DNA from 3 places in the Glutamicibacter sp. FBE19 genome. Region 2 is predicted to be linked to each of the others. Evidence: riboswitches for the same ligand, from Rfam matches in the RefSeq annotation. Region 2 holds a riboswitch; each other region holds the start of a gene.
The links. A riboswitch is a leader RNA that binds a small molecule or an ion and turns the genes downstream of it on or off. The one in region 2 is predicted to bind S-adenosylmethionine.

Region 1 (3,475 bases), on a different contig from region 2:
GGTCGCGCAGGCCGAGCCTACGGCGCGCACGGCCTTGGGATTGCCAATGCGCTGCGCCATCTGCGAGTAGCTCCACGTCTGCCCGTAGCCGATCATGCCCAGTTCCAGCTGCACCCGGCGGCGGAAGTCGGTGGAAAGCTTCAGGTCCAGAGGCACATCGAAGTTGTGCCGGGTTCCGGCAAAGTACTCATCGAGTTGCCGGGCCACAGCATCCAAACGCGCGGGGTCCTTGAGAATGCGCGGGCTGAGCTTCTGGGCGAGCACCTCGAGAATCCTCTCATGGCCCTCGGTTTCAAAAGCTACCCGCACCAGGCCGGCTGGGGTGCTGGCCAGCAGCAAAGACCCTATCGGGCTATCAACGACTCGGTAGGAAATATCGACAAGATCCCCGGCCTGCGCCTTGGCCCGCAGCTCGATTCCCAGCTGCTCCAGAACTTGGGCCTCTTCTCCGGTTGCCGAAGAGTTGATCGGTGCATCAGTCATGACTTCTCCTGCCACAGTGTGTCATCGCCGAGCAATCGGCGAAGGTTCTTGAGCCCGTCGCTGCCCGCTCGCCGCGCGGCGGCTTCAGTGCCAGAAACCATTTGGGCAATCTGCGCATAGGTCAGTCCGCCCAGATACCTGTAGCCGACCACCAGCCGCTGCTTCTCGGGGAGCCTGCCTACTTCCTGCCAGAGCTGGAGATTCTCCAGCTGCAGTGCCGGTTGCGGCTCGCCATCAATCTGGTCCCACTGATGATGGTCGACGAGGATCTCCGGCTTGTTCTTGCGCAGCTCATCGATGGCCTTGTTCCGTGCAATGCGGACCAGCCAGGCCAGGACGTTGGCGTCCTCGGCAAGCTGCGGATAGGCCTTGAGCGCTGAAAGGAAAGTTTCGGACCAGGCATCCTGGGCGCGATGCTCATCGAGCAGGGCGCGGCAAACGCGAAGCACGTTCAGCCCGTAATCCTGGACTATCCGCTCAAACGGCACTTGCATGGCTCTCCTGAAGGTCGGCACCTTTACGGGCTTTCACCATGTAAACGCATCGCGGAGCAAAAATGTGAGGTGGCGATAGGAAAAACTTCTGGGCCCCTAGCAGCTGACCAGATCCAGCCCTTCAGCCAGTTCGCGCAGGCGCTGGATGTCAATCTCGATGACCTCGCCATTGTCCACGCCGCGCGGCAGCTTGGTTCCGGCCAGCGCATCACGAATGGCGCGCATGGTGGCTCCATGGCTGACCACGGCCACCTTCCTGCCCGCATGCTCGATCGACAGATCAACCAAGGCAGGAATTGCCCTGCGCAGGATCTCGTCGATTGGCTCCAATTGATCCTGGAGCGCGGCCGATTCCTCATCGCTCACCTGGGCCATGATCCGGCCTTCGAGCGGTCCGAAACCGCGTTCAATCAATTCCGGGACGCTCCGGCCGGTCTCCGCCTCCAGCTCCCGGGCGATCAACGCGGCGGTTTCCTGCGCGCGGCCCAGCGGGGATGCCAGCACCAGGGAGAACCCCTGGCCTTGAAGTTCGCGCCCTACACCGCGGGCTTGTTCGCGTCCGGTGTCGTTGAGCGGAATGTCGGTGCGCCCCTGAAGGCGGCCGGCCAGATTCCAATCGGTCAGCCCGTGTCTGATCAATACCAGCGCAGTATCCATGACTCAAGCGTACCGGCGAGCACAGTGATCGAAGAATCTCCGGCACTACGTCCAATACGCAACGTTAAGACTCATAGTTAGGTCATGAACGGTCATGTTGCGAAGATTGTTACACCATCCCGAGCGGCTGAGAGATCTGGTTCGTTGACGCCGCAGCAACCTGCCACATCCGGTGGTTACGGTGCTACCGCCAGAAACGATGCAGCCGCCTGTCTTGTTCAACCACAGCAAGAAGCGACATTGATTCCGGGATTCCTGCCTCGATCGCACCACCGCCGGGCGGTGAAGCGCGAAAACCCCGTCGACAAGGAGTCGTAAGCCATCATGGCAGATCACAAGTTTGGATTCCGCACCCGCGCATTGCACGCCGGTGGCACCCCCGATGCGGAGCACGGCGCCCGCGCAGTACCCATCTACCAGAGCACCTCATTTGTCTTCAAGGACGCCGACGACGCGGCCAACCTCTTCGCGCTGCAGAAGTACGGAAATATCTACTCGCGCATCGGCAACCCGACCGTCGCGGCTTTCGAGGAGCGCATGGCCTCGCTGGAGGGCGGCATCGGCGCTGTAGCCACCGGCTCCGGCATGGCCGCCGAGTTCGTGACCTTCGCCGCCCTGGCCCAGGCCGGCGACCACATCGTGGCCTCCTCGAAGCTCTACGGAGGAACCATCACCCAGCTTGATGTTTCGCTGCGCCGCTTTGGCATCAACACCACCTTCGTCGATTCCAATGACCCAGCCGACTTCGAAGCGGCCATTGAAGAGAACACCAAGGCGGTGTACACCGAGGTGGTGGCCAACCCCTCGGGCGACATTGCCGACCTGAAGGGCCTGGCCGAGGTGGCGCACCGCCACCTGATCCCGCTGGTGGTCGACTCCACGCTCACTCCCCCTTATATCCTGCGCCCTATCGAGCACGGGGCCGATATTGTCATCCACTCGGCAACCAAGTTCATTGGCGGCCACGGCACGACCCTCGGCGGCGTGGTCATCGAGTCCGGCAAATTCGACTGGGGCAACGGCAAGTTCCCCGCGATGACCGAACCGGTGGCCAGCTACGGCAACGTTTCCTGGTGGGCCAACTTCGGCGAATACGGCTTCCTCACCAAGCTGCGCAGCGAGCAGCTGCGCGACTTCGGCCCGGCCCTGCCGGCCCAGTCGGCATTCCAGCTCTTGCAGGGCCTGGAAACCCTGCCCCAGCGCATGGACAACCACTTGGCCAATGCCAAGCAGGTCGCCGCCTGGCTCGAAGCTGATCCACGGGTCACCTACGTGAACTACGCCGGACTGGAATCCCACCCGCAGCATGCCCACGCCACGGAACTGCTGCCCATGGGTGTCGGTTCGGTCTTCAGCTTTGGCGTGAAGGGCGGACGCCAAGCCGGCTCCAAGTTCATCGAGGCCCTGCAGCTGGCCAGCCACTTGGCCAATATCGGCGATGCCCGCACCCTGGTGCTGCACCCGGCCTCCACCACCCACCAGCAGCTCAGCGCAGACCAGCTGATTGCCGCCGGCGTCCCCGAAGACCTGATCCGCCTGTCGGTGGGCCTGGAAGATGTCGAAGACATCCTCTGGGATCTGGACCAGGCTTTGGCCGCCTCCCAGGAAGCAATCTCCGGTTCCGCCGATGAATTTGCGGAACCGCCCTATGATGGTGCCGCGTGCGCCATTCCTGCAGCCCCGAAGGGAGCCAACTAATGAGCACCACCGAACGCACCTGGGAAGGCCCGGGAGCCGCGCAACGGCTGAACATCCTGCGCGAAACCAAGTCCATCGCCATCGTGGGAGCCTCCAACAAGCCATCGCGGGCCAGCTACTTCGTAGCGACCTTCCTGCTGTCC
Region 2 (3,475 bases):
TTTCACCAGCATCGATGGCTACCGTCGCAGGAGAGTCGATAATCCGATACTTGGGAAGCTGGTTCTGGGCTTCAATCAAGATATCGGGATGTTCTTCCAGTAACGGCAAGGTGTAGACCAAGAAGTCGATGGACTCATCCATCGTCAGCTCTCGATCTTCGTAGATCCCGTTCGATTTCACCTGTCCCAAGGCAGAGTCGTCGCCCAATTTGTCATTGATCGAAGCGATGATTTCCTTTTCAACACTTCGCTGGCGTTGGGCCTTGGCTGCGTACTTCCATGAATAATGCAGGCTGACGCTGTCGGCAGTGCTTGAAACGCGCAGTCGCAGCACTGGTCGTGGAGGGTCGGGGATGGCGTAGGAAACATCCGCGCTCTTCAATGGCGCCAGCTGGCGCACCCTGTCCAGATGGGTTTGCTCAAACCGGCCTACTTCAGAAGACGGAATGAACTGGACACCGGAGGCAATAAACGTGGCGAGCTCTGCTGATACCGGATCAGCAAATTCTGCCAGGCCCCAGGTCTTGGATTTGGCCAACGGCTGGGAGGAAAAAGCCACAAAAGCAGGGGGATTTCCTACGGGCAACAGGTGCGTGTGTTCAGGTTCAGGACCATGAAGCACGCCTTCGACGGTCAGGCCGTTTTCCCCTTGACGGAAATCCACGTATGCATGGGCCAGTTTTTCACTGAAGTTCACCGGCGGCTTGGACGCAGAACCGCCATTAATAATGGCAACGCCTGCATCCTTGAGATCCTTGAAAGCGGCCAAGAGATCCTTGCCAGGAAGTTCCATCAAGGAAATCCAGTCTGTGGTTTCCCAGAAATGACCGTACTTCACCTTTTCGGCATGTTCCCGCAGGCGGTTCAATTCCACGACTGCGCGGCGTTGCGCCCTGGAAAAGTGCTCGTCAAAGGCGACCGATTTCCAGCTAATGCCGGTCTGCACCCACGGGCTCTTGGTTCCTTGCTTTGCCGGCCTCGCTTGGAGAGTGAGGACATCTTCTCCTCCGTACCGTGGCTCTGTGACGACCTTCAAAATCAGGCCCAGCGGCTCTTCGACAATGTCGGTTTCTACTTCAACGACGGGCAACAACCGATTCAGGTTTCGTTCCCATTGGGGAACCGCATTGCGTTGCCAGCCATAAGGGTCGGCTGCCTGATCCGAGACGTAGAGCGGGTCTTCGGCGTCGCTGACTATCTCCAGCAGCAGTGCTGCGACTTCCGGGCAGGAGTACTCAGATGGATGTTCGGTGCAGAAAGAGTGGAATTCTATGCCCTCGTTGCCGATCCGAAACCCGACCATGACCTCGCTGTTGCGAACCAGCGCAGTGACTCGGGCGTTCCCCCGTTCACGATGGCGTTCAACATCCTGGACTTTTCCGGATTCGAAGAAGAATTGCCCGATGCGAAGTTCTTCCTCGGACACTAATGAGTTCACTGAGGAAAGAGTCAGCTGGAATTCCATCATCGCCATCCATGGGTAGTGCGTTGGAGCGGATTGCTACCCACCATCCTATCGACGCTAAGGGACAGGACAGCCATGACGAAACGTTAAGTGGATACTTTACCGATCCGCTTGCCACACGATACAAAGGAACCACTGAATCACGAGTTCCACTCATCACAGCCCTGGCTGAGTGGACGGCAACCCTTTAGGCCATTGTGCGGGGTGCCCCAGGTGACGATTCGACGCATCTTGAAATCCAGGATCGTAAACGATGGCGCCCCTGCGCCAGAAAGGGGATGAATCCCCATGCCTCACGCAACAGCCAAGCTATCCGTGGCCGAAGACCGCTCGCAACGCCTGCAAGAAGCCGGTGCCGGTTGGGGCGAACGGATTTCCTCCGCTCCGCACAGTGCCCAGTTGACTTTCACTGTCCAGGGCGAGGGCTTTGCTTCGGTCGCCAGCAATATTCGCGCCGGCAAGCACACCTTCACCGTCGATGAACCAGCAGCGCTCGGCGGTAACGACATCGCCGCCAGCCCCGTTGAATACGCATTGGCAGCCTTGGTCTCATGCCAGGTCGTGGTCTATCGGCTCTACGCCGAGAGCCTGGGCATCCAGGTTGATGATGTGCAGATTACCGCTGATGGGCAGCTCGATGTTCGCGGACTATTCGGCATCGACGCGTCGGTGCGTCCCGGTTTCTCTTCAGTGGAATTGAAAGTCCAGATAGCTGGTCCAGAATCCGTCGAGCGCTACGAGGAATTGCGCCAAGCAGTTGATTCCCACTGCCCAGTCCTCGATCTGTTCGCCAACCCGGTGCCAGTGGCCACCTCGCTGCATCTTGCCGAGGCCAACTAGCACCTGCTTAATAGCAAAGACGCGGTGGCGGCCCTTGTTATCAGAAGCCACCACCGCGTCGTTGTACTGGGAGGGATTACCGCTCCAGGAAGTTCAGCAAGACCTTGCCAGACTTCGAGGAATCCTTGGCTGTTTCAAAAGCTTCAAGGCCATCGGATACCGGGAACTCGTGGGTGACGGCCGCGCCGATGTGCAGGGAACCGTCGGCCAGCGCATCGATCACCTGGTCGATTTCGTCGTTGAAGCGGAAAGAGCCGACAAGTTCCAGCTCGCGGGTGATGGCCAGCGAAATCAGGGCAGGTTGCTCGCCGGAGGGCAGCAGGCCGACCATGACGACGCGTCCGCCACGCACCGCGCCGCGAATGGCAGAGGCCAGGCCGCGGTAATTGCCGCTGGCCTCGATCACCACATCGGCGTTGACCTTGGCGATTGCTTCCTGGTCATCGGCGCGCAGGGTTGCGGTGGCACCGAGTTCTTTGGCAATGCCCAACGGCGTTTCGTGCATGTCCACCGCGATGATTTCGCTGGCACCGGCGCGCTTGAGCACCGCTACGGCCAGCGCTCCGATCGGGCCAGCGCCAATGACCAGAGCTTTTTTGCCGGAGACGGTGCCGGCACGCGAGACCGCATGCCAAGCCACGGCGGCTGGCTCGGCCAGCGCAGCGTCACGCAGCGAGAGGCCGGCGGGCAGTTCGCGCAGCATGCGTGCAGGCAGATTCACCTCGCGGGCAAAGGCGCCCTCGGTGTGCGGGTAGCGGGCAGCCGAGCCCAAATAAGTGCATCCGGGTGAAAGGTTCGGGCGGTCAGAAGGATAGGGTTCCCCGGTGTCTCCCGGTGTTGCCGGGTGCACCGCGACTTTGCTTCCCGCGCCCGGGCCGCTGCCATCAGCGGCCGCCTGGATAACGGTGCCGACGATCTCATGCCCGAGAACCATCGGGGCCTTGAGGATGGACTCCCCGGCCGCTCCGTGGCTCCAATAGTGCAGGTCCGAACCGCAAATGCCGCCATAGGCGATGGCGATTCGTGCTTCATCCGCAGCGGGTGCGGGCAGGTCGATCTGCTCGATCCGCAGGTCGCCAGCGGCATGGGCGACGACGCCCAGGGTCTTGTTGGAAAGGGTGCTAGACGACAACGCTCATGCCTCCGTCGATGAAAATGGTTTGCCCGTTG
Region 3 (3,475 bases), on a different contig from region 2:
TGCCCTCGGGGAACCAGCCCATCAACGAGCGGACCAAGGTCGGGGCCGTGTAGTAGCTGGTGACCTTGTAGCGTTCGATGACTTCGAAGTGGCGTCCGGGATGCGGCGCGTTGGGCACGCCTTCATAAATCACCTGGGTGACGCCGTTGGATAGCGGTCCATAGATCTCATAGGTGTGGGCCGTGATCCATGCCAGGTCCGCGGTGCACCAGTGCACGTCATTCTCGCGCTGGGAGGCATCCGGGTTGGCGAAGAGCATGTTGTAGCTGGCGGCAGCCTGGGTCAGGTAGCCACCGGTGGTGTGCACCAGGCCCTTGGGCTGTCCGGTGGTTCCGGAGGTGTACATGATGAACAGCGGAGTTTCAGAGTCGAAGAACTGCGCTTCATGTTCGGTGGGCTGGGTGTCGACAACATCGTGCCACCAGACGTCGCGGCCTTCGGTCCACGGGATCTGATCGCCGGTGCGTCGAATGACCAGCACTTTTTCGATCTCATTCTCGCCGGAGACCGCTTCGTCGGCATTGTCCTTGACCGGCACCGAGGCGCCGCGGCGGAATTGGCCATCGGTGGTCACCAGCACCTTGGCCTTCGTGTCTTCCACGCGGAACTTCAACGCTTCGGCAGAGAATCCGCCGAAGACCAGCGAATGGACGGCGCCGATGCGGGCGCAGGCCAGCGTGATGACGACGGTTTCGATGAGGACCGGAAGGTAGATGACCACGCGGTCGCCCTTGACCACGCCCAAGGATTCCAAAGCGTGGGCGGCCTGGCTGATGCGTTCTTGCAGGTTCTTGTAGGTGACGGCCACCCGGTCGCCGGGTTCGCCCTCGAAATACAGTGCGACCTTGTCTCCGCGGCCGGCGGCCACATGCCGGTCGGCGCAGTTCACCGCGGCATTGAGCTTGCCACCCAGATACCAGGAGATCTGCGGTCCGCGCTTGGCTTCCGGGTCAGCTGGGAGGATCTGGCTGGTGGTATGCCAGCTGGTGTCCCAATCAAGGAGGCGTGCCGCGTCGTCCCAGAATGCTTGGCGTGCTTCCTCAGAGGCAAATGCAGAGGTTGGTGCCGATTCGATGGTCATTACAGAGTATTCCTTGGAGTGTCTATTCGGTGGCTGGTTTGGTACTTGATCGCTAGTGCCCTCGGGCCCGGGGCTTTTATGGCGCGGCGTTCGGAGGCAGCGAGCAGGGCAACGGCAAGTATTCCGAGGAAGGCCAGGTGTTGCTTGTGCCCTGGAGGTTCTTGGCCGAGGCGAATTGCCGGTCTTTGCCCATAGCCCGTTGTGGCTGCGAGCCTGAAAGCGCGGTGCGGCTCTGTGCCGTGGTGGCGAATCTGCGCGAGAAATTGACGAGGCCGGCGCCCAGTGCCATGGACGCGAGGCCCAGGTACTGCATTTGAGGCTGCGCAAAGCACAGTGCCATGATCATCTCCATCGGTCCTGGCGGTAGCACCGGCCTATGGAAGGTGTCCTCCATAGGTGGTTGCTGCGGCGTCACTGAGCCAGATCTCTCGGCCGCTCGGGATGGTTACACGTCTATTACAGGGTTTCGAAGGAATTGAATGCAAATCTTGCGTAACATGAAAAATCTTCGATAACTGTGCCACATGCGCGGGATATTTCGTTATTTATTTCATTGAATGCCGGTTTGATCGATAATGGGCGAATATGGGCAATTCATCTTCGGCATGATGCGCCATTGGCTGTTCAACCTGCCGGTCATCCCGGAGCCGCCCAAGGTCGAAATGTGACTTCGTGGCTTGGATGCATCGGTTTATTACGGCTACAAATGAATGACGACCCATCCAGAGCGGCTGAGAGATCTGGCTCGACGACGCCGCAGCAACCACCCGAAAAGGGAGACGGTGCTACCGCCAGGACCGATGGAAAGAATTGAGGACTTTTAATGTCATTTGGCGAGTTGCCAAACACCTCCGGTTTGGACTTCAACCAGCTCAGCGATCCTTCGCAGGCTAGCGCCATGGGACTAGACGACTTCGAAGAGCAGCTGCCCACGCGGCAACTGCTCAAGGTCACCCCCGGCCCCGGCGCGGATGAGCAATACGACCGGCTGGCTGAAATCTTTCGTCCGGTCTTCGCGCAAATCGCCAGCACCGCCAAGGACCGCGACCGCAACCGCGTTCTGCCCTTCGAGCAGGTAGGCCTGCTCAACCGCGAACGTTTCGGCGCACTGCGCATCCCAGTTGCCGAGGGCGGATACGGCGCGCGCCTGGTCGACGTGTTCCGCTTGCTCATCGAGCTGTCCGAAGCCGACTCGCATGTCGGCCAGCTGTGGCGCGCGCATATCGCGTTCGTGGAAAACGTGCTGGTCCTCGACGACCAAAAGCTGCGCAGTAAGTGGACCGCCCGCATCGCCGCCGGGCAAATTGTCGGCAACGCCTACACCGAACGCGGTGGCAATGCCCTGGGCACGCTGAACACCAAGGTGAGCCAGATTGATGGCCGCTGGCTGGTGGACGGTGAAAAGTACTACTGCACCGGTACCATTTTTGCCGACTGGACCACCGTGGCCGTGGCCCACCCGGAACTGCCCGGGCGCCAGATCGCGGTAGTCTCCACCCAGCACAGCGGCGTCAAGATCCTTGATGACTGGGATGGCTTTGGCCAGGGGCTCACCGGCACCGGAACCACGGAGTTCCACCAGGTCCCGGTGGACACGTTCATGCCGCAGCAGAGCAACGACTCCGAAGCGGCGATCTTCCAGCTGGTGCTCATGGCCGTGCAGGCAGGTATCGCCCGGGCGGCCCTGAACGACCTGCGCATTTCGGTGCAGAACCGCACCCGCATCTTCACCACCGGCACCGGCGTTCCGGTGCACCGCGAACCACAGGTGTTGCAACTGGTCGGCGAGGTGTCCGCGGAATCCTTCGCCGCGGACTCGGTCGTGATCGGCGCCGTCCTTGAAGTCGAAGCCGCACTGGTAGATCCGGGGCTCAACGACGAAGAACGCTATGCGGTCTGCGAACTGGCCGCCAACCGGGCGCAAACCATCGTCCAGCCACTCGTCATCGGTGCCACCAGCAAGCTCTTTGACGGCCTGGGCGCATCCTCGACCAGCGTCATCTGCAACCTGGACCGGCACTGGCGCAACGCCCGGACCATCGCCACCCACAACCCGGCCATTTACAAGGCCCGCATTGTGGGGGACTACGAGATCAATGCGGTCCAGCCGCAACGACTCTCGGTCACCGGCGAAGACAGCAACCATCGAGCCCACGGCGCCTGAGCGCGAACCACTAATCTTCACCACTACCCAACCATGGCAAGGGGAACATCAATGAGCCAGCAGCGCGAAATTCTCTTCAACGCATTCGACATGAACTGCGTGGTGCACCAGTCGCCAGGCCTGTGGCGCCACCCGGATGACAAGGCCTCGACCTACAACACCCTCGGCTACTGGACCCACCTGGCCAAGGTACTGGAAAAGGGCAAGTTCGACGGCCTGTTCATCGCCGA

Region 1: it holds a riboswitch for S-adenosylmethionine, as region 2 does, so the genes downstream of both, H6F58_RS09310 (O-acetylhomoserine aminocarboxypropyltransferase/cysteine synthase family protein) here and H6F58_RS02825 (OsmC family protein) in region 2, are expected to answer to the same signal.
Region 3: it holds a riboswitch for S-adenosylmethionine, as region 2 does, so the genes downstream of both, acs (acetate--CoA ligase) here and H6F58_RS02825 (OsmC family protein) in region 2, are expected to answer to the same signal.

What each region holds. Positions count from the first base shown of each region.
Region 1 covers NZ_JACKQN010000004.1:241,665-245,139, forward strand. The annotation lists gene H6F58_RS09295 (methylated-DNA--[protein]-cysteine S-methyltransferase) at 1-483, opposite strand, end outside; gene H6F58_RS09300 (RNA polymerase sigma factor) at 480-977, opposite strand; gene H6F58_RS09305 (histidine phosphatase family protein) at 1,074-1,634, opposite strand; SAM riboswitch class I at 1,746-1,840, shown strand; gene H6F58_RS09310 (O-acetylhomoserine aminocarboxypropyltransferase/cysteine synthase family protein) at 1,959-3,332, shown strand; gene H6F58_RS09315 (CoA-binding protein) at 3,332-3,475, shown strand, end outside.
Region 2 covers NZ_JACKQN010000001.1:623,551-627,025, reverse strand. The annotation lists gene H6F58_RS18375 (DEAD/DEAH box helicase) at 1-1,438, opposite strand, end outside; SAM riboswitch class IV at 1,604-1,724, shown strand; gene H6F58_RS02825 (OsmC family protein) at 1,754-2,305, shown strand; gene H6F58_RS02820 (L-idonate 5-dehydrogenase) at 2,382-3,437, opposite strand; gene H6F58_RS02815 (SDR family oxidoreductase) at 3,427-3,475, opposite strand, start outside.
Region 3 covers NZ_JACKQN010000004.1:229,407-232,881, reverse strand. The annotation lists gene acs (acetate--CoA ligase) at 1-1,408, opposite strand, end outside; SAM riboswitch class I at 1,427-1,529, opposite strand; SAM riboswitch class I at 1,797-1,888, shown strand; gene H6F58_RS09255 (acyl-CoA dehydrogenase) at 1,905-3,245, shown strand; gene H6F58_RS09250 (LLM class flavin-dependent oxidoreductase) at 3,297-3,475, shown strand, end outside.